3 regions of the Streptomyces sp. NPDC001852 genome follow, and region 3 is predicted to be linked to each of the others. Evidence: riboswitches for the same ligand, from Rfam matches in the RefSeq annotation. Region 3 holds a riboswitch; each other region holds the start of a gene.
What was found. Region 3 has a riboswitch for cobalamin ahead of ACFYZB_RS26655 (HoxN/HupN/NixA family nickel/cobalt transporter). Riboswitches for the same ligand answer to the same signal wherever they lie in the genome.

Region 1 (10,189 bases), on a different contig from region 3:
GTGTCCGACAGGAACCGGGACAGCTCCAGCAGGTTCGCCGGCCCGCCCTCGACCAGGTACTTCAGTGCCTCCGCCACCACACCGGCCGGTACCGACGACTCGGCCATCAGCTCGGCGTCGGGGACGGTCTCGCCGCCCAGCAGCACGGTCGGGACGCCGGACGCCCGCAGCACGGCCAGCCCCTCCTCCCAGGCGCGCTTGCCTCCCAGCAGCCGTACGACGGCGAGGTCCGCGCCCTCGATCAGGCCCGGCAGCTCCTGCCCGACGTCCACCCGCGTCGGGTTGCCGATGCGGTACTCCGCACCGGAGGCCCGGGCCGCCAGCAGATCCGTGTCGGCGGTCGACAACAACAACACTGTGCTCATGCAGGCGCTCCCGGTGGGATGAAAGGCAGTCCTTGCGGCGCGCCCGACTCGATGAGCCGCCACAGCGCGTCCGTGTCCGCGTGCTGTTCGATCAGGTCGCCGAGCCGGTCGAGCTGCTCCTCGCGCAGCGCGGCGAAGGAGGTGTCGGGCGCGGGCACGAAGCGGCGGCCCGCGGCGGCGGCCACCTCGCGCAGGAAGGCCCGTCGGAAGCCGTCCGACTCCAGCGAGCCGTGCCAGTGCGTGCCCCAGGCCTGGCCGACCCGGCAGCCGTCCAAGAAGGCTTCCCCGCCGGTGACTTCGGCGACACCGTGGTGGATCTCGTACCCTTCGACCCGCTCGCCGAGGGCCTCGCCGGCCGGCCGGGTCAGGGTCTTCTCCCGGGCGAACCGCACCCGTACGGGCAGCACGCCGAGGCCGTCGACCGCGCCGGCCCGCGACTCGACCTCGTCCTCGATGTGCTCGCCGAGGATCTGGAAGCCGCCGCAGATGCCGAGGACCGGGCGTCCTTCCGCGGCCCGCCGCACGAGCGCGTCCGCGAGCCCCCGCTCCCGCAGCCACTCCAGGGCCCGTACGGTCCCGCGCGTGCCCGGGATCACCGCAAGGTCGGCGTCCGCCAGTTCCTCCGGACGGTCCACGAACCGCACCACGACGCCCGGTTCGGCGGCCAGCGCGTCCACGTCCGTGAAGTTGGACATCAGCGGGATCGCGCACACGGCGACCCGCAGCACGTCCTCGCCGACGGGCGGGGTCACGGCGGACTCGCGGACCGTGCCGCGCAGGGACACCCGCAGTCCGTCCTCCTCGTCGATGCCGAGCCCGTGCCGGAACGGCAGCACGCCGTACGTCCGCCGCCCGGTGAGGTCCCGGAGCATGTCCAACCCCGGCTCCAGCAGGGAGACGTCACCGCGGAACTTGTTCACCAGGAACCCGGCGACCAGCTCCTGGTCCTCCGGCGAGAGCAGGGCCACGGTGCCGAAGAAGGAGGCGAAGACGCCCCCGCGGTCGATGTCCCCCACCACCAGCACGGGCAGCCGCGCACCCCGCGCGATGCCCATGTTCACGATGTCGGTCCGGCGCAGATTGATCTCGGCCGGGCTGCCCGCGCCCTCACAGATCACCGCGTCATACGTGCCCCGCAACTCTGCCAGGCAGTCCAGCACCGTGCCGAGCAGCTTCTGCTGCCGTCCGCCGTGGTACCCGCGCGCGCTCAGTTCGCCCACCGGCCTGCCCAGCAGCACCACCTGGCTGCTCTGTTCGCCGCCCGGCTTGAGCAGCACCGGGTTCATCAGCGCGGTCGGCTCGATCCGGCAGGCCTGGGCCTGCATGGCCTGGGCCCGGCCGATCTCCGCGCCCGCGCGGGTCACGAAGGAGTTGAGCGACATGTTCTGCGCCTTGAACGGCGCCACCTTCACACCCTGGCGCACCAGCCACCGGCAGATCCCGGCCGTCACGACGCTCTTGCCGGCGTCGGAGGTGGTTCCGGCGACGAGGAGTCCCCCGTTCACTTCCCACGTCCCTTCAGACCTTTGACGAGACCCCTGGCGACGAGGCGCGCGGCGACCGTGCCGCCGAGCGCGAGCAGACCGACGCGACGCGAGAGCCGTACGGCCCGGTCGATGTCGGTGACCCGGACGGCCCGGCCGGTGCCCCCGTTGAGCACGGGCCGGTGCTCGACGCGGCCGCCGTAGGAGAGCGTGCCGCCCAGGCGGACGCCGAGCGCGCCGGCGAACGAGGCCTCCACGGGCCCGGCGTTGGGGCTCGGGTGCCTGCGGGCATCGGCCCGCCAGGCGCGCAGGGCACCGCGCGGGTCGGGTCCGGCAGTGGCGGCGAGTACGGCGGTCAGCCGGGCACCCGGCCAGCCGGCCAGGTCGTCGAGCCGGGCGGAGGCCCAGCCGTAGCGGCGGTAGCGGGGGGACTTGTGACCGACCATCGCGTCCAGGGTGTTGACGGCCCGGAAGCCGAGCAGCCCCGGCACCCCGGCCACGGCCCCCCACACCAGGGCGCCCACCACGGCGTCGGAGGTGTTCTCGGCGACCGACTCGACCACGGCCCGGGCGATCCCGTCGGCGTCCAGCACCCGCGGGTCCCGGCCGCACAGATGGGGCAGCCGCGCCCGCGCCGCCTCCACGTCCCCGGACTCCAGGGCGCGCCCGATCGTGCGGGCCTCGCGGGCGAGCGAAGTACCGCCCACGACGGCCCAGGTGGCGGCGGCGGTCAGCGCGACGGAGGCGGCGGGGGAGGGGCGTACGGCGCGTGCGGCCAGCGTGCCGAGCGCGACGGCGCCACCGGCGCACACGGCGGTGTGCACGGCGCCCCAGCCGCGGTGGTCGTGCCACAACGCGCGGTCCACGGCAGCGGCCGCACGTCCGAACACGGCGACCGGATGCCCGCGGCGCGGATCGCCGAGGAGCAGATCACCGAGAAGGCCGGCGGCGGCGCCGTACGCGTAACTGCGGTCGGCACCCATCGGCTCAGCCGGCCGTGGGTACAGGAGCGGGCCTGGTGGTGGTCCTTGTCCTTCGGCAGCCGGGCATGGCGATCGATGTCCTCACTCAGGGTGTCCGCGCCCTGGTTCGACGAGATTCGGCGGTGAGAGTTCCTGGCTCCCGGGGGTTCTTTCCCCGGTGACAGTGGCGGGACCGCGCCGGATTCGCACCGGCTTCCTCTCCTGCCGCCGTACATGGCCTGGGCAGTCCACCACGTGCCCCGAACGGCCGTCAACTTGCCGTTGACCTGCGAGGGGAGAGTGTGCCGATCCCCACATCGTGGGGCGCCCGTGACCTGTGGGCATAAGGAGAAGGCTCCCCTCCGTCACGGACGGAGGGGAGCCTTCGGGCTGCCTGGTTCGTGGTGCTCGGTCAGGACTTGGAGACGATGAGGAAGATGCCGTACGCCACCGCCGCCGCGCAGGCCGCGAAGCAGACGTAGGCGCCGGTGACGGCGAGGGTGGCGGAGCCGCCCTGGGCCGCGGCCTTCTCGCGCCGCGCCAGACCGTTGATGCCGAGGGTGAACAGGGCCACCAGGCCCACCGTGAACACGAGGCTGACGCCGAGGACGGAGCCGAGGGCCGACCAGTCGATCTTCATGGGTTGCTTCCTTGGTTACCGGTGTGGCCGGGTCAGACGGTGGCGGCCGGCGGGGCGGCCTCGGGGGCGGGCGCGGGCTCGGCGGCGGCCGGGGAGAGGATCGTGGCCGTCAGGTCCTCGGTGATCGTGCCCGCCGGGGGCGGCGTCACCGCGGCGATGGCGGCGGTCACCACACCGGCCGGCTCCTCGGTCTCGGCCACCACGTTGGTGTGGTCGACGACCTCGCGGCGGGAGATCTTCCAGATCCCGGCGCTCGCGGCGACCAGGAGGACGGCGACCACCGCGGTGCCCCAGTCACCGAGGCCGGTGACGGACTCGGCGCCCGCGCCGACCAGCGCGGCGGCCGGAAGGGTGAGCACCCAGGCGATCGCCATGCGGGTCGCGGTGGACCAGCGGACCACCCCGCCCTTGCGGCCGAGGCCTGCGCCCATCACGGAGCCGGAGACGACATGCGTGGTGGAGAGGGAGAAGCCCAGGTGGGAGGAGGCCAGGATGGCGGTCGCGGCGCTGGTCTGGGCGGCGAAGCCCTGGCGCGGCTCCAGGTCGGTCAGGCCCTTGCCCATGGTGCGGATGATCCGCCAGCCGCCGATGTAGGTGCCGAGCGCGATGGCCAGGCCGGCGCAGAGGATGACCCAGGTGGGAGGGTTGGAGCCCGGGGCGATGGCGCCGCCCGCGATCAGCGCGAGGGTGATGATGCCCATCGTCTTCTGCGCGTCGTTGGTGCCGTGGGCGAGGGAGACCAGGCCGGCGGAGGCGATCTGGCCGGCGCGGTAGCCCTTGCGGGTGGCCTCGCCCTCGGCCTTGCCGCCGATGCCGTAGGAGAACCGGGTGGCCAGCATCGACGCGAGGCCCGCCACGATCGGCGCGGCGACCGCCGGGAGCAGCACCTTGGTGACCAGGACGTCACCGTGCACGGCGCCGAAGCCGGCGGAGGCGACGGTGGCGCCGATCAGGCCGCCCATCAGGGCGTGCGAGGAGCTGGAGGGGAGGCCCACCAGCCAGGTCAGCAGGTTCCAGAGGATCGCGCCGACCAGGGCGGCGAAGATGACCTCGGGACGGATGCCGGTCTCGTCGACGAGACCCTTGGAGATCGTGTTGGCGACCTCCACGGAGAGGAAGGCGCCCACCAGATTCAGGGCGGCGGACATGACCACCGCGATCTTGGGCTTCAGGGCGCCTGTGGAGATGGTGGTGGCCATCGCGTTGGCGGTGTCGTGGAAACCGTTCGTGAAATCGAACGCGAGAGCGGTTACCACCACTATCGCGAGGATCAGCGAGAAGCTTTCCATTTACCCAGGCAATCGTTCGAGGTCATTGGCTGGACGACCGTAGGCAACCTGGGTGAACGGAAGATGAACTGAGTCGGGCGCCAGGGTGTCTGTAGAGGGGGATTGCGGTTCCGCTCGGCCCCGGCGTCCCAGGCGTCCCTTGGCTGTCAACCGCGCGCGAAGGTCCGCAGCCGGCTCCCGGAGCCGTTGAAGAGATCCTGGTCACCCGGCAGCCGGCCCCTGCTGCCGAACTGCCAGAACGTCCAGTACCGCCACCCGCCCGGCAGCTTCCCCGGCTGCGAGGTGCCGTGCCGGGCGATCCACAGGGCGTGGCTCTTCGAGAACGCACGGCTGTTGCCGGTGCACAGCCGCCACCACTGGGTCGTCGTGTAGATCACCGGGCGGCGGCCGGTCTCCCGCTCGACCTCGTTGCTGAAGGACCGGATCCAGCGGACCATCCGCTTCCTGCCCAGCCCGTAGCACTTGTGCCTCTTGCTGTACGGGTTGTACTCGATGTCGAGCGCTGGCGGCAGCGTCCGGCCGTCCGCCCGCCAGTCCCCGCCGTGCCGCACGAAGTAGGCGGCCTGCCGGGCGCCGGAGGACCTGTCCGGCAGTGCGAAGTGGTACGCGCCCCGGTACAGGCCCGCCTTGCGTGCACCGTCGTACTGCTGGGAGAAGTAGGGGTTGCGGTAGTCCGTGGACTCGGTCGCCTTGACGTATACGAACCGCGCGCCCCTGGACCGGGTGGCCGCCCAGTCGACGCGCTTCTGGTGCGAGGAGACGTCGTGTCCCCGGGGCTTGCCCGCAACCAGTGCCAGAGGTCCGGCCACCGCGGGCGCGGTGCCCGCGAGGGCGAGCGCCGCCGTGGCCGCCACGAGAACACCGGCGCGGCGACGGAGAGGGGTGCGTACCTGGGCCATGTGTCTCCCCGGGTCGGCGGACGAGAGGTCGTCCGGCGGGCCAGGCAGCCCATTGAAGGCCCGGCGATCACCGAATCAGCGCCTCATGTGCGGCGATTCCTGCCGACAACCACCCGTTCGGGGGTGCGGCTGGCAGGATCGCGGCATGGCTGAACAGCGGCGGGACGCGGAACAGGAACGGACCTGGGCGGAACTGGTCGCGACGGCGCGGCGGACGGTAGCCGACGGGCTGGTGGTCGGCACCTCGGGGAACGTCTCGGCGCGCGTCGGCGACCTGGTGCTCGTCACCCCGTCCGGTGTGCCGTACGACCGGCTCACCCCGGACGACATCACCGGCGTCGACCTCGCCGGACGCCAGGTGCTCGGCACGCTGGTGCCGACCAGCGAGCTGGCCATGCACCTCGCCGTCTACCGCAGCACCGACGCCCGCGCGGTCGTCCACACCCACGCCGTGCACGCGACCGCGGTCTCCACGCTCGTGCCCGAGCTGCCGCTGGTCCACTACATGGCCGCCGCCCTCGGCGGCCCCGTGCGCGTCGCCCCCTATGCCACGTACGGCACCGACGAGCTCGCCGAGAACATGCTCCGCGCCCTGGCCGGCCGCTCCGGCTGCCTGCTGCAGAACCACGGCACGCTCACCTACGGCGCCGGCCTCGACCAGGCCTACGACCGCACCGCCCAACTGGAGTGGATGTGCCGCCTGTGGCTGACGGCGTCCTCGGTACCGGGCCTGGCCCCCTCCCTGCTGACAGAGGCACAACTGGCTCAGGTCGGGGAACGCTTGAAGGGGTACGGCCAACGGAGGTGAACCTTGCCATTTCCTTGTGACCCCGGTCCCTGCGGCGGGCAGCAGCTTTTCGACTCCGCCCGCCGCTCCACTGGCCGGTAGGCCCAACCCCCACGACACTGGACCCGTGCGCCCCGTCAAAGCGACCGCCACCGCGGTGACCGCGGTCCTGGCCGCCGGCATGGCCTCCGTCGCCGCCGGCCGGATCGCCAGCGACGCCGCGCTGAAGGCGCCCGCGGGCCGCCCGCTGCCCACCGAACCCCGTCTCACCGTGCACGGCACCGGCGCCGGCCAGATCACCCTCACCCGCGACCTGGCCTCGCTGCGCCCCGGCAGCTACGGCCTCGCCGGCGACGGTTCCCACGCGGTCGTCGGCCCCGTCCTGGAGGCGGCCCGGCACGAGGCCGACACCGTCGTACGCCGCCTGGAACGCGTCACCCACGGCACCTTCGCCCCCGGCGACGCGGCGTGGCTCACCCCGATCCTGCACATCGGCAACCCTGGCACCGCCCTCGGCCTCGACCACGCCGACATCGACGTGCCCGGCGAACTCGGCGAGCTGCCCGCCTGGTTGGTGCCCGGGGCCCGGGAGACCTGGGTGATCGCCGTGCACGGCCTCGGCGCCACCCGGGAACAGGCCATGAACCTCATGGCCCCCCTGCACGCCCGCCGGGTGCCGGTGCTCGCCCTCGCCTACCGGGGAGACCCCGGTGCCCCGCGCCCGCCGGACGGCCTGAACCACCTCGGCGAGACCGAGTGGCGCGACCTGGACGCGGCGATCCGCTACGCCGTCCGTCGCGGCGCCCGCCGCGTCGTCCTGCTCGGCTGGTCCACCGGCGCCACCATGGCCCTGCGCGCCGCCGAGCACTCCCCGGTGCGCGAGCGCATCGCCGGACTGGTCCTCGACTCGCCGGTGCTCAGCTGGGAGGCCACGCTGCGCGCCCTCGCCCGGGCCCGCCGCACCCCGCCGCCGCTGCTGCCGCTCGCGGTGCGCGCCGCCCAGGGCCGGACCGGCCTGTACACCGACCGGGTCCCCGAGTTCAGCGACCCCGGTCTGCTCACCGTGCCGACCCTGATCTTCCACGGGCCCGACGACGAGGTCGCCCCCTGGGAGTTCTCCCGTCGGCTCGCCCACCGCCGGTCCGATCTGGTCGCCCTGCACACCGTGGCGCAGGCCCCGCACGCGGCGATGTGGAACGCCGACCCGAAGGAGTACGAGGAGCGGCTGCGCCGCTTTCTGACCCCGCTGGTGTGAGCACGCTCCCGGTCCCCGGGCAGGCGCCGGAAGGCCCGGTGCCGGGCATTCCGTTTAAGGCCGTACGACTGGCCTGATCACCACGCTCGGCCCGCCCGAACCCCGTGCCTTGGCCAGCCCCGTCGCCCGCCGTGACATTCCGTTTGGGTTTTCGGACCGTCAACCGGAAGACTGCACCCGTGACGTCCCGTATCCCGCGCGACTCCAGGCTTCGACTCGTCCGACCGCGACCCCTGGCCGCCGCCCCCAGAGCTGTGAACCAGCGGCGCCCGCGCCGCCCCGCACCCCGTCCGCCGGAGGGCACCCCCGCCCCCGCGGAACTGGCCGGAATGGCCCGCACCGGGCTGGCCGGTCCGGTGCGGGTGGCTCGCTGGGCCGACGCCGCACTCGGCCCCGGCAGCGACGGTGCCACCGCCGACGGCAAGGCCACCCTCTCCGACGCCACAGCCCGACGCGCCGCCGCCGATCTCGGCCTGAGCGTCGCTCAGGTCCGCACCGACTGGGACACCGCACGCCTCGCCGGACTCGTCGAGGTGCACGGCGACAGCGCACGCCCCGGCTGGCGGCTGCGCGCCTGGGACCGCGACGACAGCGCCGTACTGCGCGGCTGGGTCGCCCTCTTCGACGCCTGGTCGCTCGCCTCCCCGGAACCCGAGGAGCACGAGCCGGCCGCCGTCGCCGAGGTCGTCTCGGCCATGCCCCAGGTGCTCTCCTTCCTCCAGCTGTCCGCCGGGCCGGTCCCGGTCGAGCAGCTCCTCGACCTGCTCCAGCAACGGGTCACCGAACTGCGCACCGAACGCTGCGAGATCCCCTACGAGCCCGGCACACCACGGCCCGTCGAGCCCGGCACCGCACGGCTCGCCGAGCCCGGAACCGTGGCGCCCGTCGAGCCCGGCACCGCTCTGCCGACCGTGCCGGCCGCCCGGCAGCCGTCCGAGCCGGGACACGGGCGCCCGGCGGGCGGCTCCCCGAGCACGGCGGAACTCGTGGCCGTCGTTCCGGGGGACCCCGCGCCCACCGGCGACACCCCGCTCGCTCCCCTCCTCGACTGGGCACTGCGGGCCCTCGCCTCGGTCGGCGCGCTGACCTACGGCGCCGGCCAGGCCACCCTCACCCCCCTGGGCAGCTGGGCGGTGTGGGTCAAGCTGGAGCAGATCTGCGTGGCCGCGCAGAGCCCGGCCGGCAACATCGAGCAGTCCGCCGAGGACATGCTCCGCGGCTGTGCCCAGCTCCGCCCCAACGCCGCCCGCGCCGAATACCGCGCCTGGCTCGCCGCCCGCACGGTCGGCGACGCCGTCACCGAGCTGATCCGTGCCGCGCGCGGCGAGGACGCCCTGCTGCGCGGCCTGGCCTTCGAAGCGCTGCGCGTCGTCGGCGCCCCCGCCGAGCCCGACGTACGCGCCGTCGTGGACGAGCCCGCCCTCCGGCCCTACGCCCTGCTGTGGCTCGCCGAGCACGACGGGGTCGACCCGGAGGACGCCCACGAGGTCCTCACCCGGCAGGAGGCGACCTGGCTGTGGGTGGACACCGCCGCCGCCGTCGCCGACCACGGCGAGTCGCCGATGCTGGTCCGGCATCTGGAGTCCGCGGTGCAGCCCACCGTCCCCCAGCTGCTCGACGAGGTCCGCGCCGTCGGGCACCCGCGCACGGTGCAGGTCCTGGTCGCGCTCGCCGCCGCGCATCCCGACCCGGCCCTGGCCAAGGCCGTGCGCCGGGCCGCCTTCCAGGTGCACACCGGGGGATGAGCGGCGCGGGGGCCGCTCAGGCGCCGATCTCGGGGGCGTAGGTCCCGAAGCTCCAGAGGTTGCCCTCGGTGTCGCGGGCCATGTAGTCCCGCGAGCCGTAGTCCTGGTCCGTCGGGGGCATCAGGATCTCCACGCCGTGCTCCAGGGCCCGCTGGTGGTGGGCGTCCACGTCGTCCACGACGACGTACACCCCGGCGGGTCCGGCGTCCTTCATCGCGGTGTCGAACAGGCCGCCCCGCCCCTTGGAGCCGATCATCACCGCGCCGTTGCCCTGGACCAGCTCGGCGTGCATCACCTTGCCGTCCTCCGTCTCGTACACCGACAGCTCGGTGAAGCCGAGGGCCTCCGTGAGCTGCCTGATCGCCGCCTTCGCGTCCGCGTACAGCAGCGTGGGGTAGAGACTCGGCCGTGCGCCTCCCGTGCCTGCCATGCCGATCACTCCTTCGTGCGTCGGTTCTCCGGCGTCCCGTTCAGTCTCGCAGCCGCCACTGACAACGCCTCGGCTCAACGTGTCGGCACAGCTTCATGACGAACGTGCGTCCAGGCCCGGCACCTCCCCCACCGCCCCAGGAGCGAAGCGGCGGCCGCCGCACCGCCCGCCCGTCGGCGACGATCTCCCGCGACGATCTCCGGGGCACGGACCGAACGCACGGACGTAGAAAACCGCTTGCACACCCCCGTTAGACTTCTCCCCATGGCCATTCTCCTCGCGCATTAGACGGCGGGAACGTCCTCAGCCGCCCACCCGTCAATCCCTGTACGC
Region 2 (10,189 bases), on a different contig from region 3:
AGGCCCACGGGGCGCCACTTGGCGTTCGACCGTCCCGCCTGCTCGGTCGGATAGAAGTTGATGTCGACCACGCGGTCGAGGAAGGTGACGGCGGTGCGGACGGTCTCGTCCAGCCGTGCCCAGTCGATGTCCCCGGTCGCCAGGTCGACAAAGGCGCCGAGGTTGACGGATCCCAGGTTGCAGACCGCGGTCTCCCCGTCGTCCGTGACCTCCAGGATCTCCGTGCAGAGGTTGGAGGAGTGGACGACGTGCCCCGGCAGGGCCGTCTGGTTGGCGGTGCGGTTGGCCGCGTCCTTGAAGGTCATCCAGCCGTTGCCGGTCTGCGCGAGGGTGCGCATCATCCGGCCGTACAGCTCCCGGGCCGGCATGGTCTTCTTCGCCAGGCCCGCCGCCTCGGCCTTGCGGTAGGCGGCGTCGAACTCCTCGCCCCACAGGTCGACCAGCTCCGGCACGTCCGCCGGGGAGAACAGCGACCACTGCTCGTCGGCGTTGACCCGGCGCATGAACTCGTCCGGGACCCAGTGCGCGAGGTTCAGGTTGTGCGTACGGCGGGCGTCCTCGCCGGTGTTGTCCCGCAGCTCCAGGAACTCCTCGATGTCGGAGTGCCAGGTCTCCAGGTAGACGGCCGCGGCGCCCTTGCGCCGGCCGCCCTGGTTCACCGCGGCCACCGAGGCGTCCAGGGTCTTCAGGAACGGCACGATGCCGTTGGAGTGCCCGTTGGTGCCGCGGATCAGCGAACCGCGGCTGCGGATCCGGGAGTACGACAGACCGATGCCGCCGGCGTGCTTGGAGAGCCGGGCCACCTGGTGGTAGCGGTCGTAGATGGAGTCCAGCTCGTCCAGCGGGGAGTCGAGGAGGTAGCAGGACGACATCTGCGGGTGCCGCGTGCCGGAGTTGAAGAGCGTGGGGGAGGACGGGAGGTAGTCGAGCCGGCTCATGAGCCCGTAGAGCGCGGCCACTTCGTCCACGGAACGGGGCGTGTCGTCCTCGGCCAGGCCGCTCGCTACCCGCAGCATGAAGTGCTGGGGCGTCTCGATGACCTTGCGGGTGATCGGGTGCCGGAGGAGGTAGCGGCTGTGCAGGGTGCGCAGGCCGAAGTAGCCGAAGCGGTCGTCGGCCCGGCGGTCGACCAGTGCGTCGAGCCGCTCGGCGTGCAGCCGTACGAACTCGGCGGTGCGGTCGGCGATGAGCCCCTCGCGGTGCCCCACGGCCACGGACCCGGTGAAGGACGTCACGCCCTGCGAGGCGGCCTCGGCGCGGATGGAGAGGGTCAGCAGCCGGGCGGCCAGCCGGGAGTAGGCGGGGTCCTCGGAGATGAGCCCGGCCGCGGCCTCCGTGGCCAGCTCGCGCAACTCCGCCTCGTCGGCCTTCGCCGACCGGCCGCGCAGCGCGGCGGCGGCGACCCGGCCGGGGTCGGCGTCGGGGAGGTCGGCGGTCAGCTCGGTCAGGGTCCGCAGCAGCGCGGTACCGGGACCGTCGGTCTCCAGGCCGGTGGCTGAAACGCCGTCGGCTGAAGCCGGGTCTGCTGGCGCGATGGTCACGTGGGGCTCTCCCTCGCTCGGCACGGGGGCCCTGCGGAGACAGGGGGCAGCCACGAACGCACACGGCGTCGCGTCCACCGGCCCATTCCACGAGGCCCGGACGTCGGAAGTCACCCGGACCGGACGGCCGGGCGCACGCTGCCGGCAGGTCCTCGGACTGACTCCTGTGCACGGCGTTTCCGGGAACAGACATGCACAAGTACACCGTTGCGGGACAGTTCCGGATTCGCACCGGATTCCCCTGCGGCGACAGCGAGGATGAGCATACATCTAGTGCCGGGCTGTCGTGTCACCCCCAGATGTTGTGTCGTGGCGGTGTCACAGCGTCAACTCGTAGGTGAGGAGAGTGATGTCGTCGAGTTCCGGCAGCGGGGTCCAGTCGCGTTCGGGGACGCGGACGAATCCCAGGCGCTCGTAGATGCGGTGGGCGGCGTGCATGGTGCGCTGGGTGGACAGGACGAGGGCCGTGCAGCCCCCCGTGGCCCGTGCGCGGTCGATGCAGGCCCGGACGAGGGCCTCGCCGGCACCCTGCCCCCGGCCCGCGTGCGCGACCGCCAGCATGCGGATCTCGGCCTCTCCGGGCCGGGCGACGTCGGCCATGGGGCCCGGGGACGGCACGAAGGTGACTCCGCCGAGGAGGGTGCCGTCGCGGACGGCCACGAGTACCTGTGCCGCGGCCGCCCGCTTGGCGACGTCTCTCAGTTCGCCCAGGTACCAGTCACTCTCCCCGAAGTCGAGGAGTCCGTCGTCCAGGTACGCCCGGGCGGTGATCTCGCCGAGGGCGTCGTACTCTTCGGGGGTTGCCTGCCGGATCACGATGTCCATGGCACCGAGTCTGCCGGAGCGGTACGACGACGGGCCGCCGGATTTCCTCCGGCGGCCCGTCGTACGGCGGTCGCTCAGTGACCGGCGCCCGCCGTCGCCGGCGGCAGTTCCACCTGGACGCCGGGGTCACCCGCGTCCGCCGTGTAGTCCTCCGGGCTGGTCTCGTCGACGCCCTCGGGGGCCTTCACGGCCCTGAGGACGAGGGTGAGGGCCACGGTGACCACGACGTTGAGGACGAACGCGGTGAGGCCGATGTAGCCGATCTCGCCGATGCCGGGGATCTCCTTGGCCGAGCCGCCGAAGTGCTTCTGGGTCGGGGAGGCGACACCGTACGCGGCGACCGTGCCGTACGCCATGCCCACCGCCCAGCCCGCGAGCAGGGCCCAGCGGTGGAACCAACGGGTGAACAGGCCGCCGACCAGGGCCGGGAAGGTCTGCAGGATCCAGATGCCGCCCAGCAGCTGGAAGTTGATCGCGACCGTCTTGTCCATGGTGAGGACGAAGACCAGCGCGCCGACCTTCACCAGCAGCGACACGATCTTGGAGACCTGGGCCTCCTGCTTCGGCGTCGCGTCCGGCTTGATGAAGTCCTTGTAGATGTTGCGGGTGAAGAGGTTCGCCGCCGCGATCGACATGATCGCCGCCGGGACCAACGCGCCGATGCCGATCGCCGCGAAGGCCACGCCCGCGAACCAGTCGGGGAACATGTTCTCGAACAGCTGCGGGATGGCCAGCTGGCCGTTGGTGACCTTGACCCCGGCCGCGATCGCCATGAAGCCCAGCAGGGCCAGCAGGCCGAGCATCAGGGAGTACAGCGGCAGGATCGTGGTGTTGCGGCGGATCACCTCACGGCTCTTGGAGGACAGGGTCGCGGTGATCGAGTGCGGGTACATGAAGAGCGCGAGGGCGGAACCCAGGGCCAGGGTGGCGTACGTCCACTGGCCGGCCGCCGGCGGCACGAGCGCCCCGCGGGGCTTGCCCGTGGCCGGGTTGACGTGGCTGAACGCATGGGCCGCCTTGGCGAAGACGTCTTCGAAGCCGCCCAGCTTGATCGGGATGTAGATGATCGCCACCGCGATGACGATGTAGATCAGCGCGTCCTTGACGAAGGCGATCAGGGCGGGGGCCCGCAGGCCGGAGGAGTAGGTGTACGCCGCCAGCACGCCGAAGGCGATCAGCAGGGGCAGGTCCCGCACGAACCAGTTGGTGCTGCTGTCCCCGCCGACGCCCATCACGTCCAGCACCGCCTGGATGCCGACGAGCTGGAGCGCGATGTACGGCATCGTCGCCAGGATGCCGGTCAGCGCCACCGCCAGCGACAGCCCCTTGGAGCCGAAGCGGCCCCGGACGAAGTCCGAGGTGGTGACGTACCCGTGGCGGTGCGAGACCGACCACAGGCGCGGCAGGAAGGTGAAGATCAGCGGGTAGACCAGGATCGTGTACGGCACCGCGAAGAAGCCGGCCGCGCCCGCCGCGTAGATCGCCGCCGGTACGGCGACGAAGGTGTACGCCGTGTACAGGTCGCCGCCGAGCAGGAACCAGGTGATCCAGGTGCCGAACGACCGTCCGCCCAGGCCCCATTCGTCCAGCGAGTGCTCGTCCTCGGCCCTGCGCCAGCGCGCGGCGAGGAAGCCCATGACCGTGACGGCCAGGAAGAAGAAGATGAAGACGCCGAGCGCGACGCCGTTGACGCCGTTCTTCACTGCGCCTCACCGCCCTTCCGGGAAGCGCGGGAGCGCTGGTCGCGCTTCCAGAGCTGGTGGGCCGTCATGGTGAGCGCCGTCGAGATCAGCACCCAGAGCATCTGGTACCAGTAGAAGAACGGGATCCCGATGAAGGCGGGGTCCGTCTCGGCGTAGGAGCCGACCCAGAGCATCGCCACGAAGGGCGCGACCAGACACAGGGCGATGATCACCCGTACCGGTGTGACGACCGGGGGTCTCACTTCAGGTGTTTCGGACATGCCACGGCTCTCCGTCCCCTCGCTGATCACCTGTGTAATGCGCAGGCAATCTAGGTGACGGTGTCATGGAAGTGGAAGACCTCGTCCGCATATCGGTATATCGATTCAGCGAACGTCCACAGGTCCCACCCGCCTTGCTCCGCAGGCCGCTTGGGCCTTTACTCCACCGGCCGCTTCAGCCTCGCCACGAACTTGTAGCGGTCGCCGCGGTACACCGACCGCACCCACTCCACCGGCTTGCCCTCGTGGTCCAGGGAGTGGCGGGAGAGCATCAGCATCGGCAGGCCCACGTCGGTGCCGAGCAGGCCCGCCTCGCGCGGGGTGGCCAGCGAGGTCTCGATGGTCTCCTCGGCCTCGGCGAGGTGGACGTCGTAGACCTCGGCGAGCGCGGTGTAGAGGGACGTGTACTTCACCAGGGAGCGGCGCAGGGCCGGGAAGCGCTTGGCGCTCAGGTGAGTGGTCTCGATGGCCATCGGCTCGCCGTTGGCCATGCGCAGCCGCTCGATGCGCAGCACCCGTCCGCCGGCGGCGATGTCGAGCAGCTCGGCGAGCCGGTCGTCGGCGGTGATGTAGCCGACGTCCAGCAGCTGCGAGGTCGGCTCCAGGCCCTGGGCGCGCATGTCCTCGGTGTAGGAGGTGAGCTGGAGCGCCTGGGAGACCTTGGGCTTGGCGACGAAGGTGCCCTTGCCCTGGATGCGCTCCAGGCGCCCCTCGACCACCAGTTCCTGCAGGGCCTGGCGGACGGTGGTGCGGGAGGTGTCGAACTCGGCCGCCAGCGTGCGCTCGGGCGGGACCGGCGTGCCCGGCGCCTGGGTCTCCGTCATGTCGAGCAGGTGCTTCTTCAGGCGGTAGTACTTGGGCACGCGCGCCGTACGGACGGTCGTCCCGGCCTCGTTCTCCGCACTGCTGACGTCGGTGGTCATGCTCTGCCTTCCCGGCTCCGGATGCCGAAAGCGACCGACTGACATCGGCCACGGTTCACATCGTGGCACGGGTTCTTCTGTGAGGACTCCACCCGCACGCTCCGTGATCTCCTCTATATACAGCGGTGACCGGGGTTGGTCTAGTCCATCGGGCGGGCGAGCGGAGTCAGATGCCCTGCCAGTCCGGCTTGCCCGCGTACGTGTGCCGGAAGTAGTCGGCCAGCTTCAGCTTGGACGCCGCCGCCTCGTCGACGACCACCGTGGCGTGCGGGTGCAGCTGGAGCGCGGAGGCCGGGCAGACGGCCGCGACCGGGCCCTCGACGGTCGCGGCGACCGCGTCCGCCTTGCCCTCGCCGGTCGCCAGCAGCACCAGGTGGCGGGCCTCCAGGATGGTGCCGATGCCCTGGGTGACGACGTGGTGCGGCACCTGCTCGATGTCGCCCTCGAAGAAGCGGGCGTTGTCGACGCGGGTCTGCTCGGTCAGCGTCTTGATCCGGGTGCGCGAGGCCAGCGAGGAGCAGGGCTCGTTGAACCCGATGTGCCCGTCGGTGCCGATGCCCAGCAGCTGCAGGTCCACCCCGCCGGCCTCGGCGAGCGCCCGGTCGTACGCCGCGCAGGCCGCCCGGATGTCGTCGGCCGTGCCGTCGGGCCCGAGGAACTTGTCCATGCCGATGCCGAGCGGCTCCAGGACCTCCCGGCGCAGCACGGAGCGGTAGGACTCGGGGTGGTCGGCGGGCAGTCCCACGTACTCGTCGAGCTGGGCTATGCGGGCCCGCGAGGTGTCCACGGCGCCGGCGCGCACCTTCGCGGTCAGCGCCTGGTAGATGGGCAGCGGGGTCGAGCCGGTGGCCACGCCGAGCAGGGCGTCGGGCTTGCGTCGCAGCAGCTGGGCCATGGCCTCGGCGATGAGCTCGCCGCCCGCAGCGGCGTCCGGAACGATGACAACTTCCACGCTGGGCCTGCCGTTCTGAAGTGGGCTCTGGACGTCTATGTGGTTTAGACCAATCTAACAGAGCCGGGCCCGTCCCGGACCGTCTCCGTATTTCTCTAGGGTCCGCTATAAAATGACTCCATGGTGATCTCCAGATCGCGTGGCCGCCCGCGCTCCTTCGATCGTGCCACCGCCCTGGAGAAGGCGCTCATGGCCTTCTGGGAGCACGGCTACGAGGCCACCTCGGTCGCCGACCTCACCCGGCTCATGGGAATCGGCGCCCCGAGCCTGTACGCGGCCTTCGGCGACAAGCGGACGTTGTTCGAGGAGGTCGTGCGGCTCTACACCGACACCTACGGCGCCTTCGGCGAGCACGCCCTCGCGCAGGAGCCCACCGCCCGCGCCGCCGTCGAGCGCATGCTGCGCGAGGCCGCCGCCGAGTACACCGACCCCGCCCATCCCCGGGGCTGCCTGGTCGTGCACGCCGCCACCAACTGCACCAGCCCCGAGGTGGCAGGGCCGCTGCGCGCGCGGCGCAACGCGGACATCGCCGCCGTCGAGTCCCGGATCCGGGCGGACGTCGCCGCGGGACGGCTCCCGGCCGGCACCGACGCCGCCGCCCTCGCCCGGCACGCCGGCGCGGTGATCCAGGGCATGTCCCAGCAGGCGCGCGACGGAGCGAGCCGTGCGGAACTGGAGGCACTCGCGGAAATTGCCATGTCCATCTGGCCCCAAGGGTGACCCGCGCGGGCTAGGCTGCGTGGCATCGGGTGCCACCCGTGTCGTGCACCTGACTTCGTCCATGTCGGCAACACCATGGACACACGGTTGTGGTCTAGTCCAGAATCGAAGTGGACATCCAACTGAACAAGCCTCCGTCTTCCCCGCACAGGAAGGCGGATCGAGGAACCGGAGCTCTCTGCCCTGACTGCCCCGGCTCCTCGACCTTCGGCCGACCGGGACCGCACACCCCACGGCCGATGATGCTCCGGGCTGCGGTGCCGGGAGGGTTGAGGGTCCCTTCCAGGCGCCGCGGCCCGCGGGTGTTTCGGGGGCCGCTCGCGGCCGGTTTTCGGCCACCTTCACACGTCCGGGTACGCTCGCAGACGTGCCCTCCATGAACGAACTGGTCCGCCAGCACACCGCCCTCGACGACTCCGACCTCGAGTGGCTCCATCTGCTGGTCTCGGAGTGGCAGCTGCTCTCCGACCTCTCCTTCGCGGACCTGGTCCTGTGGGTCCCCACCCGGGACGGCACCCGGTACGTCTCCGTCGCCCAGATGCGCCCCAACACCGGCCCCACCTCCTACCAGGACGACATGGTCGGCCACCTGGTCCCGCGCGGCCGGCGGCCCATGCTGGACGCGGCGCTGGACGAGGGCCGGATCGTGCGCGAGGGCGACCCGGAGTGGCGCGAAGAGGTCCCCGTACGGGTCGAGTCCATCCCCGTGCGCCGCGAGGGCCGCGTCCTCGGCGTGATCGCCCGCAACACCAACCTGCTCACGGTCCGCACCCCGAGCCGTCTGGAGCTCACCTACCTCCAGAGCGCCTCGGACCTCGCGCAGATGATCGCGGCAGGATCGTTCCCCTTCCCCGACCAGCAGGTCGACATGGACGCCTCGCCGCGCGTCGGCGACGGCCTGATCCGGCTGGACGCGGACGGCCTCGTCCAGTACGCCTCCCCGAACGCGCTGTCCGCCTACCACCGCCTCGGCCTCGCCGCCGACCTGGTCGGCCAGCACCTCGGGCAGACCACCGCCGAACTCGCCCCGACCCGGGGGCCGGTCGACGAGGCGCTCGCCAAGGTGGCCAGCGGCTGGGCGCCGCGCGAGTTCGAGATCGAGGCCAACGACGGGGTGATCCAGTTCCGGACCATCCCGCTCAAGCCCAAGGGCACCCGGATCGGTTCGCTGGTGCTGTGCCGGGACGTCACCGAACTGCGGCGCCGCGAGCGGGAGTTGATCACCAAGGACGCGACCATCCGGGAGATCCACCACCGGGTGAAGAACAACCTCCAGACGGTCGCCGCGCTGCTGCGGCTGCAGGCCCGGCGCATCGAGTCCGAGCGCGGCCGGGAGGCCCTGGAGGAGGCCGTCCGCCGGGTCGGCTCCATCGCCATCGTGCATGAGACGCTGTCCCAGAACCTGGATGAGCGCGTGGAGTTCGACGACATCGCCGACCGCGTGCTGGCGATGGTCGCCGAGATCTCGCCGGGCAAGGTGACCGGCCGGCGCAGCGGACGGTTCGGGATCCTCGACGCCGAGGTGGCCACCCCGCTGTCGATGGTCCTCACCGAGGTCCTGCAGAACGCGCTGGAGCACGGGTTCCGCGAGGGCGACACCGGCACCGTCGAGGTCTCCGCGGTCCGTGGCGGTACGACGAAGGAGGCCCGCCTGCTCGTCACCGTCCAGGACGACGGGGTCGGCCTGCCCGAGGACTTCGACCCGCATCGTTCGGGCAACCTCGGCCTGCAGATCGTACGGACCCTGGTGGAGGGCGAGTTGGGCGGCTCCTTCGACATGGTCCCGGCGCCGGGCCGGGGGACCAGGGTGATCCTCGACATTCCGGTGCGGGCGCAGAAGTAGGAGCCCTGTCGCCGTACCGCGGGAGCCGGTTGCGGACAGCAAAAAGCCCCGGACCACCGCTGGTCCGAGGCTCGTGCTCGTTGCTGCTCTGCGTTGTCGCTAAGCGCATCGGGGGATACTGCGCGCTGCGGCTCGGGGGCGGGAGATGCGTGCGTGCTGCACGCGCCGCCAAGCTCAGGCTGTCAGCAGGGGTGGGTATGTCAGGCGGAGGCCTGACGGGCCCGGTTGCGGGCGGCGCGGCGCTTCATGGCGCGGCGCTCGTCCTCGCTGAGACCACCCCAGACGCCGGAGTCCTGGCCGGACTCGAGCGCCCACTGCAGACACTGCTCGATCACCGGGCAGCGACGGCAGACGGCCTTGGCTTCCTCGATCTGCAGCAGCGCAGGACCGGTGTTGCCGATGGGGAAGAAGAGCTCGGGGTCTTCCTCGCGGCAAACGGCGTTGTGACGCCAGTCCATGGCTGCTACCTCTCCTAGGTTCTCTGAACGTATGACGTACAGGTTGCTTGTGAATGTGAACGCTTTCACGAATCCCTCAACAAGTGAAGGGCCGACCGCCGAGTCTTCCCCGGCGTGGTCCTTGGTTTGAAGAGGGGTTCCGGTGATCAGTGGAGGCCGGTGTTGCGGGCCGTCCCGATCGCCACGTAGAGACTCGCAAACCTCAGCGACGGATACAACCCCTTCCGGAAAGTTTTTTTTGATTCCTCGGTGTCGACTGGGTCACAGCCGTACTTCCATGGGGTGGATCCTGGCCTAAACGTTCGAGTGAAAGGACTTTTGCCTGTTCCGCTCACACAATCACACGCAGTGCGCGGCGTACACCTGTGAACGTCACGCTCGTACGCAGTCCCAGGTGGTCACCGTCCATCTGCAAGGGCAGGGGCGCCTTCGAATGCAAGGTGAACTGATCCAGATCATGCAGCGAGACGACATGTCGACCATGAGGTCCGCGCTCGGGGGACGAAGTGAGCAACTGGGTGCCATACCGGGCAACCGCGGCCGTCGACAGGCGGCTGAGACCGAGCACGTCGACGCCGGTATCGAACGAGGCCTTAGGTGATGTGTACATCGGACGATTGCCGAGATACGTCCAAGGGGACGTGTTCGAGACTATGGCGACCACGAGATCGGCGATCGGGTCCTCGCCGGGCCGCTCCAGCGTGATCGAGCCGTGCCGGCGGTGCTGCTCACCGAGGAACTGCCGGATGACCTGACGTACGTACAAGGCGTGCGTCGACTTCTTCCCGCGCTCGCGCTGCTGCTCCACCCGGCCGACCACGCCCGCGTCGAATCCCAGCCCGGCGTTGAAGGTGAACCAGCGGTCCGGGACCGCCTCGTCCTCGGTGCCGGGCGTGCCCGAGGCCAGCCCGAGACCGACGACCCGCTCGCTGCCCTCCCGCAGCGCGTCCAGCAGGGCGCCGGT
Region 3 (10,189 bases):
TCCCGATGCCGGCCGGCACGTCCGGCTCGTCACTGGGCCTGCTGGGTGCGGCGGCCAACGCGCCGACCGACGGCAGCGGGGTCTCGGGCACGGTGACCGTCACCTACACCGACGGCACCACCTCCAAGGCGACGGTCGGCTTCTCGGACTGGACGCTCAACGGCGGGTCGAGCAAGCCGCTCGCGGGTGACACCACGGCCGTCACGACGGGCTACCGGAACACCGGTAGCGGGGGCCGGGACGGCGTGAAGACCTACGTCTTCGCCACGAAGGTCCCGCTCGACGCATCCAAGCAGGTGGCGTCGATCACCCTGCCGGTGACGGGCTCGACAGGCACGGACCATCTGTTCGCCTACGGCTTCGGCCAGTGAGACACGCCGGACACTGACGACGGCTGGGCCGGTCCCCGGGAAGCGCGAGCCCCGGGACCGGCCTGCCCTCTGGGCAGGACAAGGCGTGCGTGTGGTGGTCTCCCGCAGCGCCCGGGACCTGCCCGGTTCAGTGCCCGGACGGGCGGTCCCCCGTGCGGGGACCGGTCAGGGTCTCCCTCGCGGCCTCGGCGAAGTCGTGGATGAGAGGGGAGCGGCGGGACGCCACCCAGGCCAGGGCCACCTCGTTGGGGCCGATGTCCGCCACGGGCAGCGGAACGACGTCCGGGCGGGTGTAGAAGGTGGCGGTGGACAGCGGGAGCACGCAGATGCCGGCTCCCGACGCCACCAGCTCCAGCTTCTCCTCCACCTGGTGGATCGCCGGAACCTCGGGGCGCCTCCTGCCGCGCAACTCCAGCGCCACGTCACGCCACTCGGGAACGGCGTCGGGGTCCTGGAGCAGGTGCTCGGAGGCGAGGTCCCCGACGCTGACCGACGCCCTGTCCGCCAGACGGTGCCCCACCGGCAGCACGACGACCCGGGGCTCCTGGAAGAGCGACCGCACCTGAAGGCCGTGCCCTTCGATGGGCAGCCGTACGACGCCGATGTCCGCCCGGCCGTCCAGCAGCACCTGCACCTGATCGTCCCAAGTGGTGCGCAGCAGCCGCACGTTGACGCCGGGATGACGCGTGGCGAAGACCACCATGGCCGGGGTGACCGTGATGCCGGGCATGAAGCCGATGGTCAGGGTGGGTGTCTCCTGCGCCGCCGCCTTCACCCGTCGGACCAGCGCCTCGGCCGAGGCGAGCAGCGGGACGGCGTCCTCCAGCAACTGCTGTCCGGCAGGAGTCAGCAGCGTGCCGCGCCGGTCACGGTCGAAGACCTCGGCGCCCAGGTCGTCCTCCAGGCTGCGGATCTGCCGGGACAGGACGGGCTGGGCGATGTGCAGCCGCTCGGCCGCGCGTCCGAAGTGGAGTTCCTCCGCCACTGCCACGAAATACCGGAGCTTTCGCAGGTCAAGATCCACGCGGACTCATCGCTCACTTTCTCCCCGAGGCGCAGGCCGAGGCATGTGGTCAAGGATCTGTGCCCCGGGTGCGGTGCGCCGTCACGGACGGCGCCCACTGCTTCCCGGCCTGGTTCACTCACCGGCGGCGAGCACGGCCAGCGGGTCGGTGTGCATGGGGGCCCACCCCAGCTCCGCCTCGGCGCGTGCCGGAGTGAGCTGCTGGTCGAGGGCGAAGGCGTCCGCGATCGGGCCCATCTGCTCGCGGGCCTGCTCCAGCGTGAGGGAGGCGAGCTTCCCGTCGAGGCCGGCGGAGCGGGCGACGGCCAGCGCGCACTCCTTTGCGGTGGGGTTCACGCCGCCCACGCCGGCGTACACCGAACCGGGCTTCGCCTCGAGCGCGGCGACATACAGCTCCGCCATGTCGTCGATGTGCACCAGCGCCCAGCGGTTCGTGCCGTCGCCGATGCAGGGGATCGCACCGCTTTCCTTGCCGGGGATGGCGTAGAAGATGTCGATCAGACGGTTCTCACCGCCGTACAGCAGGCCGGGCCGTACCACGACGGGGCGGCCGCCTCGCTGTGCACGCTGCAGGACGGCGTCCTCGACGGGCTTGCGCCAGGCCACCAGGGCCGGCGGGTTCCAGGGGGCGGTCTCGTCGACGACCCCGCCCGTGTCGCCGTAGACCCAGGTGCCGCCGGTGTGCACATAGGTGCCGGCGCCGATGCCGTCCTGCATGGCGGTGGCCGCCCAGAGGTCCTCGACACCGTTCTCGGCCTGCGCCAGGTGCACGACCGCCTCGGCTCGGGCCGCCGCCGCGTTGAGCACGCCGAGGTCTCCCAGTCCGCCGCGTACCGGAGTCGCCCCGAGGGCGCTGACCGCCTCTGCCGCACGGTCGGTGCGGGCCAGTGCCTCGACGGTGTGCCCATGGCGGACCAGCGCGCTGATCGTGGCCTTGCCGATGTATCCGGATCCGCCGGTGAGGAAGATCTTCATGGGTGTGGCTCCTGTCTTCCGTGGCCCGGTCTTCGTGGGCCGGTGACCTCGCTGACCAGCCTCCGCCCGGAGACGGACCTCCGTCCAAGACCTCTTCCGGCACCGCTGATACCCGACGGGCATCACGTAGGGCACGCCGCTGAGGGCTCAGGGTGGCGGCGTCGGCTGTGGTTCTCCGGGGCGGATCCGGTGGGGTGGGGCTGGGGCCCGTCTTCCGCACCGGGTGAGGCGGAGCGACGGCTCGGTGAAGGACGTCACCGGCGCCTGCCTGACGTACCAGGTCCGTCCCGGGCACGCCGGACTGGTCGACGAGGTGATCGACTGGTACGACGGTACGGCGACGGGCCTCGAGCGCACGTGATACCGAGCGCCGCCGATGAGTTCGCCCTGCGGCGATGGGCGGCGCACGGTTATGAGACCGACCCCGCCTCGCTCGGCGACACCGGGTACTGGACCCAGCCCGACGAGCGGGACCTCACCGCCGAGGAACAGCCGGGGCTGGGCAGGGCGATGCTCTTGCACGGGATGCATCGGGCGCGGGCGGCCGGGGCCACTCGTGCGACGGTCGCCTGCCTGGGTGCGCGGGGGTATCCCAAGGCGCGCGGGCTGTTCCACGGCGTCGGGTTCCGCGAGCCCTCACGTGACGCGCCGCTCGTCAAGTCGTCCGACACGCCACTGACGAGCCGTCCCGAGCGAGGCGGCACCATCCTGATCTACGACAGCGCGTGCCACGCCTTGGACAGCGCCTGACGGAACTGGTCGGCCTGGTGCGGCGTGAGGTCGCGGATCATCCGCTCCTCCAGATCCCGTACCGGACCCGCGAACCGGTCGAGCAGTTCGCGCCCGTCGTCGGTCAGCAGGATCAGCAGTTCGCGGCGGTTGCGAGGGTTGCGCTCCCGCCGTACGAGCCCCCGCGCCTCCAGGGACCGTACGAGATCGGCCATGGACTGTGCCGTGACGAACGAGTCCCGGGCGAGCTGGGCCGCGGACAGCCCGTCATGACGCTCCAGCACGGTGAGGGCCGTGTACTGCAGGGCCGTGATCCCCGCCGGCTTGACCAGCTCGTCCAGGTGCGAGCGCACGACGAGTTCCACCTGCTTGACCATGTAGAGCAACGACGGGCGTGTCCGTGTACCGACCATGCGTGCACCCTAGACCATTGACAGGAATCCTGTCGTTATCCAGACTGCAGAACCAACAGGAAACCTGTTGGTTGAACGTTTGGCGAACGATGCTGGGGAGTCGGTCATGGCCACCACCTTCGACACTGGTCCGGGACAGTTGTTCATCGGCGGTCAGTGGCGCGAAGCCGCGGACGGCGCCCGCATGGACGTCATCGACCCGTCCACCGGCCGGGTGATCACGACCGTCGCGGAGGCCGACGCCGATGACGTCGACGCCGCCGTACGCGCGGCCAGGGAGGCCTTCGACTGCGGGCCGTGGCCGCGGATGAGCGGGCGCGAGCGCGGGCGCGTACTGCACCGGGTCGCGGAGCTGATCCGGGCGAACGCCGAGGAGATCGCGGCCCTGGAGAGCCTCGACGTCGGCAAGCCGATCTCCCTGTGCACCGCGGTAGACGTGACGAACGCGGCCAACGACTACGAGTACTACGCCTGCCTGGCGCAGAGCCAGGACGGCGCCACCCGCGACACCCCCCTCAACGCCTTCGCCTGCACCAGGCGCGAGCCGCTCGGCGTCGTCGCCGCCATCACGCCCTTCAACTTCCCCCTGATCCTCTCCGGTTCGAAGCTCGCACCGGCCCTCGCGGCCGGCAACACCGTCGTCCACAAGCCCGCCGAGGAGACTCCTCTCAGCGCCCTCCGCATGGCCCGCCTGCTGAAGGAGGCGGGCGTCCCCGACGGCGTGGTCAACGTCGTCACCGGCACGGGTCCGGTGGCGGGCGAGGCTCTGCTGCGCAACCCCGGCATCGACAAGGTCGCCTTCACCGGATCCACGGCGGTCGGCCGGCACGTGGCGAGCGTGGCGGGTGAAGGGCTCAAGCCCGTCATGATGGAACTGGGCGGCAACGCGGCGCACATCGTCTTCGAGGACGCCGACCTGGAGAAATCGGTCGGCACGATCATCAAGGCGTTCGTCTTCAACACCGGCCAGTTCTGCATGGCCGGACCTCGACTGCTGGTCGCCCGCCCGGTCCACGACACCCTGGTCGGCATTCTCGCCGGGGCTGTCGCGCAGGTGCCCGTGGGCGATCCACGCGATCCGGGCACCGTCGTCGGACCGATGGCGGGCCACAAGCACCTGGAGAAGGTCGAGGAGTACGTCGAACTGGCCCGCAAGGAGGGCGCCAGGGTGGTCGTCGGCGGCGAACGGCTCGACCTGGGCGGCGGCTACTACTACAAGCCCACCGTGATCACCGGCCTGGCCAACGACTCCCGCGTCGTCCGGGAGGAGATCTTCGGCCCCGTCCTCACGGTCCAGCCCTTCGACTCCGAGGCCGAGGCGGTGGCCCTCGCCAACTCCACGCCGTACGGCCTCGCCGCAGGCGTCCAGACCACCGGCCTCACCCGCGCCCACCGTGTCGCCGAGCGGCTGCAGGCGGGCATCGTCTGGATCAACGACTGGGCCATGCTCGACCCGGCGGTCCCCTTCGGCGGCGTCAAGGACTCGGGCTTCGGCCGCGAGTACGGCCCCGAGGCCCTCGCCGCCTACACCCGGGTCAAATCCGTCGTCGTCTCGCTCGACTGAGCGCCTGCCCGAAGGAGTTCACCGCATGACCACCATCACGCGCGCCGCCGTGGTCGAATCCGGGGGAGCGCCCTTCACGCTCTGCGACGTCGAACTCGACGCCCCGGGACCGGGGGAGGCCCTCGTCCGCATGGTCGCCACCGGCCTGTGCCACACCGACCTCGGCGTGGCGAGCGGCGGCCTGCCCTTCCCGCTGCCAGGCGTGCTCGGCCACGAAGGAGCCGGTGTCGTGGAGGCCGTAGGCCCGGACGTGACCGGCGTCGAACCCGGCGACCACGTCGTGCTGTCCTTCACCTCCTGCGGCAGCTGCCGCAACTGCCGTGACGGCCACCCGGCGTACTGCGCCACCTGGCTGCCACGGAACCTCATCGGCGGACGACGCTCCGATGGCACCAGCACCATCAGCCGCGACGGCAGCCCGCTCGGCGGGCACTTCTTCGGCCAGTCCTCCTTCGCCGAACGCGCGTTGGTGGACCGGCGGAGCCTGGTGAAGGTCGACCCCGATGTGCGGCTCGACCTGGTCGCACCGCTCGGCTGCGGTGTGCAGACCGGGGCCGGTGCCGTGTGGAACGTCCTCGGTCCCCGGGCCGGCAGCACGCTCGTCGTCCTCGGCGCCGGAGCCGTCGGCCTGTCCGCGGTGATGGCCGCCGCCCTCACCCCGGCTGCCCGGATCATCGCCGTGGACCGGTTCGCCGAACGGCTCGCTCTGGCCGAGGAGTTGGGCGCCACGCACACCGTCAACTCCGCCGAGGCCGACCTCGGCGACACGCTCGCCGCGCTGACCGACGGGCAGGGAGCCGACGGTGTCGTGGAGACCACCGGCAACGTCGCCGTGCTGCGCCAGGGCGCCGACGCGCTCGCCGCCCGCGGCACCCTGGTCGTCGTCGGCGCCCCACCCTTCGGCACCGAAGTCGCCCTGGACGTCAACGGGTTGCTGCCCGGCAAGCGGATCACCGGTCTCACCCTGGGTGACAGCGAGACCCAGACCTTCGTCCCCGCCCTCGTCCAACTGGTCAAGGAGGGGCGGCTGCCGCTGGAGCGCCTGATCAGTACGTATCCGTTCCCGGACATCGACCGGGCGGTGCGGGACATGAGTGAGGGCAAGACGATCAAGCCGGTGCTCACTTTCTGAGCGGGTGTGGTGGGCGCCACACGTCCCGTCCGGAACTCGGGTCCCTCCGGCCCCGACTCCTGAAGCGGCGCGGATCGATCCGAGTGACTCCGTACGACGTGATCTGGAGACGCGGTCGGACCCGTCGCGCCCGGCATGCACGGCACCGGCACGAGCCAGGGCGACGCCGATCCCGACGGCAGCGGTGGCATGGGGGACATGCACGGGGCGGGCCGCTGATGGGCTCGGAACCGGTGATCGCACCGGTGACGACCGATCTCAGCGTCGGCGGGATGACCTGCGCGGCCTGCGTGACGCGCCGTATGCCTCTCCATCCATCCGCAGCCCGTCGGCGCCCCGAAGTTCGGCATCCGCCTCCTCGGCGCGCCGGATGCCTGGACCACTCCCTGGCACTCGGCCGCCCTCCGCCGCGCCGACGCCACCTGGACCCTCATGCCCCGGGCCAAGGCCACTCGCCACGGTCACTCTGCCCCGGCCCTGCCTGCCGGGGCAGAGTGACCGTGGCGGCGACGGCCGCGGTGGCGTCAGGCCGTGTCCGCCGCGCGGGCGCGCCAGCGCTCCTCCACCTTCGCCACGCGCCAGTAGCCGATGGCCGCGGCCCAGACGACCACGAAGAGGCCGGCGATGACGTAGCCGACGTTGTCCAGGTTCAGGCCCGCGATCCAGCCGGAGACGCCATCACTCAGGCCCAGCTTGTCGTGCAGCACCCCGACCAGCTCGATCGTTCCGACGAAGAAGGCCACCGCGATGGAAAGGCCGGTGATGGTGAGGTTGTAGAACACCTTGCGTACCGGGTTGGAGAACGCCCACTGGTAGGCGAAGTTCATGAAGGTGCCGTCGAGGGTGTCGAACAGGCTCATACCGGCGGCGAAGAGGAGGGGCAGGCACAGGACCGCGTACCAGGGGAGGCCCGCGGCGGCGCCGTTGCCGGCCAGGGCGAGGAGCAGCACCTCGGTGGAGGTGTCGAAGCCGATGCCGAAGAGGAAGCCGAGCGGGAACATCTGACCGGGGCGGCGGACGGACTTGGTGAGCCGGCCCAGGATGCGGTTCATGAAGCCGCGGGAGTCGAGGTGGGCTTCCAACTCCGCCTCGTCGTACTGCCCTTCCCGCATGGCCCTGAAGACGCGGACGATGCCGAACAGCGCCACGAGGTTCAAGGCGGCGATCAGGTAGAGGAAGCCGCCGGAGACCGTGGTGCCCACGGTGCCGAGGACCTGGTGGGTCCGTGAGCCGTCGTTCATCAGGGTGCCCGCGAGCTTGGCGCCTCCGGCGACCAGTGCGGCCATGACGACCACCACGCTGGAGTGCCCGAGCGCGAACCAGAAGCCCACCGACACCGGCCGCTTGCCGTCGGCCATCAGCTTGCGGGTGGTGTTGTCGATCGCGGCGATGTGGTCCGCGTCGAAGGCGTGCCGCATGCCGAGGGTGTAGGCCGTGATGCCCAGCCCGACCCCGAACGCCTTGGTGCCGACCTCGTAGTGGCGCGGCACCACGAGCAGGAACAGGATTCCGAAGGCGACCACGTGCAGAGCGACGATCACGGTCAGGAGGCCGGCGGTTCGGACGGTGTCCTCACGCCGCCAGCGGAAGGAAGGGGCGGCGGCGGTTTCGGGCACGCCTTGGGGCACGGTCATACGGTCACGCTCCAGCACCTCGTGGATCAGCTTCGTGGTGCCGTGGCCGGTCTCCTGGCTGACGGGTCACTGCGCCCGCCCCTGCCTTCCCGGCCGCGAGGCCAGTGGCAATGCATGGGGCGGGAGCTCCCCGATCACAGTGGCGAGGGCCGCTCCGGACTGAGTCCCTGAGGGACTGTCACCGGTCTTCCCGAACACCACGGCCTGCCCACCCTAGAAGGCCGGAGGTTGAAGCTGCAAGGCTGCACAACTGATCAGGTATGTTGCTCGGCGTCAACGGCTGCGATGATGGGGGCATGCATCTCGTCCCCGCGGAACGTGCCGGGCAGCGGACCATCGACGGCCATCGGGTCTGCGACGCCATCACCGCCGTCGGCGAGCCCGAGCGGGTACGCGCCTGGGCCGACCGCTTCTCTCTGCTCTCCGACCCCGGGCGCCTGTCCCTGCTGCTGGCCCTCCACGAGGCAAGCCCCATCGCCGTCTCCGACCTGGCCGTCGCCACCGGGATGCGGGACACCGCCGTGTCCCAGGCACTGCGTCTGCTGCGGGCGGCGGGCGTCGTGGAGGGCGAGAAGGACGGCCGCATCGTGCGCTACCGCCTCGTCGACGCCTCGATTTCAGCCCTGCTGAAGCACTGCGGGTCCCAAGAGGCGGGAGCGGGCGGCCTTCTCCCTTAGGAACTGACGGACGAGCAGTTCCGCGTCCGCAGGTCCGGATCCTACCGGGGCGATCGAGAGGATGTCGGATTTGGCATTTGCCATTCATGTTCGAGGTTTGTAGACACTTGAGACACCAAGGCACCGGATGTGACTCGCGGTGGCGCTGTTCGACCGCCCCGGGGGATCCCTGGACACCAGTAGCCCGCACGGCAGTTCGACCGGGGTGAGCTCGACGGCTCGGACCACGCCGAACCAGCGGTGGACGAGCCGTCGTGGGACGGGGCGTCCCGGCCCCAACTTCCCGTACCTGAGGTCTCACCGCGTGGGGACCGACGCAGCGCCGGCCGGCCCTGGCTTCACGGGCGCGAAGGCCGTGCTGAACCCGGTGATCGTGGTGCTCACGGTCGGGTTGACGTTCGTGAGCGTCTTCCTCGCGGCGTTCCACACGCCCCAGCCCCATCGGCTTCCGGTGGCGGTCGTGCCATCGGACCGGTGCGCGGCCTTGTTCGACGTCAAGCTGCAGCGCGTCGCGCCGGGCGCGTTCCAGGTGGAGCGGTACCAGGACGAGCACTCGGCCGAGGTGGCGCTCGAGCACCGGAAGGTGTACGCGGCGTACGTGGATACGGCCCATGACCAACGACTGCTGTACGCCGGCGCGAACGGCCTGGCGGTGAAGGCGCTGGTCGCGCCGCTCGGGCAGGTGACGCAGGGGCCGGATCGAAGGTCCGGGTCGCGGACGTCCTGCCCTTGACCAGGGACGACACGCGCGGCCTGTCGATCTTCTACGCCTCGTTCGGCCTGATCCTGGCCGGATATCTGTTCGGCCAGGTGACGTACCAGGTGGCTCCCCGGCTGGCCTTCTCGCAGCGCCTGCTGAGTCTGACCGTCTTCTCGCCGGCCGGGGGTTCGCCACGGCCCTGATCGCGGACTCGATCTACGAGGCGATACCGGGGCGGTTCGTCGCTGTCGCCGGCCTCGTGACGCTCATGGCGGCGGTGGGGGCCGGAACCGTGCTGTCCATCCGTGTCTTCGGAGCCCCGGGTGCGCCGTTGGCATCGATCTTCATGCTGGTGATCGGGAACGCGACCAGCGGCGGTGTGCTTCCGCCCTCGTTCCTGCCCGGCTGGCTGGAACCTCTTGCCTCGGTGATGCCCGCGGGTGTCGGTGTTCGGGCGCTCAACCGGCTGGCCTGCTTGCACGACGACGGAGTGGCGAGCGGGTTCACGATCCTGTCCGTCTGGGTGGGCGTCTGCGTGCTGGCGATCTTCGGACTGGACCGGATCGCTTCCACGACGGCGATCGTGCACGCCGCGCACCGCGTCAGGCCCGCCCGAGCCCGATGAAACCGGCGGGACCGGGCAGCCCCATCATGTACATAAGGTATATATCGGACGCGAGGCATCGGAGAAAGGAAACTCACATGAAAATCGCGGTGATCGGCGGAACCGGACTGATCGGGTCACGAGTCGTGGAGAACCTGAGGGCGGCCGGCCACCAAGCCGTGCCGCACTCCCTGTCCACCGGCGTGAACATCATCACCGGAGAGGGTCTGGAGGCGGCCGTCTCGGGCGCCGACGTGGTCGTCAACCTGACGAATTCCCCGACGTTCGACGACGCCTCGCTCGCCTTCTTCCAGGCTTCGATGGACAACCTTGTCGCCGCGAGCGAGAAGGCAGGCGTCGGACACT

Region 1: another riboswitch for cobalamin. It lies ahead of ACFYZB_RS04955 (cobalamin biosynthesis protein); the one in region 3 lies ahead of ACFYZB_RS26655 (HoxN/HupN/NixA family nickel/cobalt transporter).
Region 2: another riboswitch for cobalamin. It lies ahead of ACFYZB_RS14775 (ribonucleoside-diphosphate reductase subunit alpha); the one in region 3 lies ahead of ACFYZB_RS26655 (HoxN/HupN/NixA family nickel/cobalt transporter).

The regions. Positions count from the first base shown of each region.
Region 1 covers NZ_JBIATN010000002.1:475,553-485,741, forward strand. The annotation lists gene cobN (cobaltochelatase subunit CobN) at 1-365, opposite strand, end outside; gene ACFYZB_RS04950 (cobyric acid synthase) at 362-1,870, opposite strand; gene ACFYZB_RS04955 (cobalamin biosynthesis protein) at 1,867-2,832, opposite strand; cobalamin riboswitch at 2,938-3,080, opposite strand; gene ACFYZB_RS04960 (hypothetical protein) at 3,224-3,451, opposite strand; gene ACFYZB_RS04965 (anion permease) at 3,484-4,740, opposite strand; gene ACFYZB_RS04970 (lysozyme) at 4,887-5,639, opposite strand; gene ACFYZB_RS04975 (class II aldolase/adducin family protein) at 5,785-6,447, shown strand; gene ACFYZB_RS04980 (alpha/beta hydrolase) at 6,554-7,681, shown strand; gene ACFYZB_RS04985 (hypothetical protein) at 7,861-9,426, shown strand; gene ACFYZB_RS04990 (VOC family protein) at 9,443-9,856, opposite strand.
Region 2 covers NZ_JBIATN010000007.1:181,324-191,512, reverse strand. The annotation lists gene ACFYZB_RS14775 (ribonucleoside-diphosphate reductase subunit alpha) at 1-1,541, opposite strand, end outside; cobalamin riboswitch at 1,667-1,837, opposite strand; gene ACFYZB_RS14770 (GNAT family N-acetyltransferase) at 1,860-2,366, opposite strand; gene mctP (monocarboxylate uptake permease MctP) at 2,441-4,069, opposite strand; gene ACFYZB_RS14760 (DUF3311 domain-containing protein) at 4,066-4,329, opposite strand; gene ACFYZB_RS14755 (GntR family transcriptional regulator) at 4,488-5,252, opposite strand; gene nagB (glucosamine-6-phosphate deaminase) at 5,419-6,204, opposite strand; gene ACFYZB_RS14745 (TetR/AcrR family transcriptional regulator) at 6,325-6,924, shown strand; gene ACFYZB_RS14740 (sensor histidine kinase) at 7,292-8,767, shown strand; gene ACFYZB_RS14735 (WhiB family transcriptional regulator) at 8,968-9,225, opposite strand; gene ACFYZB_RS14730 (diacylglycerol/lipid kinase family protein) at 9,557-10,189, opposite strand, start outside.
Region 3 covers NZ_JBIATN010000015.1:265,380-275,568, forward strand. The annotation lists gene ACFYZB_RS26615 (GH92 family glycosyl hydrolase) at 1-371, shown strand, start outside; gene ACFYZB_RS26620 (LysR family transcriptional regulator) at 499-1,395, opposite strand; gene ACFYZB_RS26625 (NAD-dependent epimerase/dehydratase family protein) at 1,510-2,370, opposite strand; gene ACFYZB_RS26630 (hypothetical protein) at 2,728-3,120, shown strand; gene ACFYZB_RS26635 (MarR family transcriptional regulator) at 3,084-3,512, opposite strand; gene ACFYZB_RS26640 (aldehyde dehydrogenase family protein) at 3,619-5,076, shown strand; gene ACFYZB_RS26645 (NAD(P)-dependent alcohol dehydrogenase) at 5,102-6,208, shown strand; gene ACFYZB_RS26650 (hypothetical protein) at 6,557-6,706, shown strand; gene ACFYZB_RS26655 (HoxN/HupN/NixA family nickel/cobalt transporter) at 6,733-7,842, opposite strand; cobalamin riboswitch at 7,869-8,059, opposite strand; gene ACFYZB_RS26660 (ArsR/SmtB family transcription factor) at 8,139-8,519, shown strand; gene ACFYZB_RS26665 (hypothetical protein) at 8,875-9,252, shown strand; gene ACFYZB_RS26670 (hypothetical protein) at 9,249-9,422, shown strand; gene ACFYZB_RS26675 (hypothetical protein) at 9,551-9,844, shown strand; gene ACFYZB_RS26680 (SDR family oxidoreductase) at 9,922-10,189, shown strand, end outside.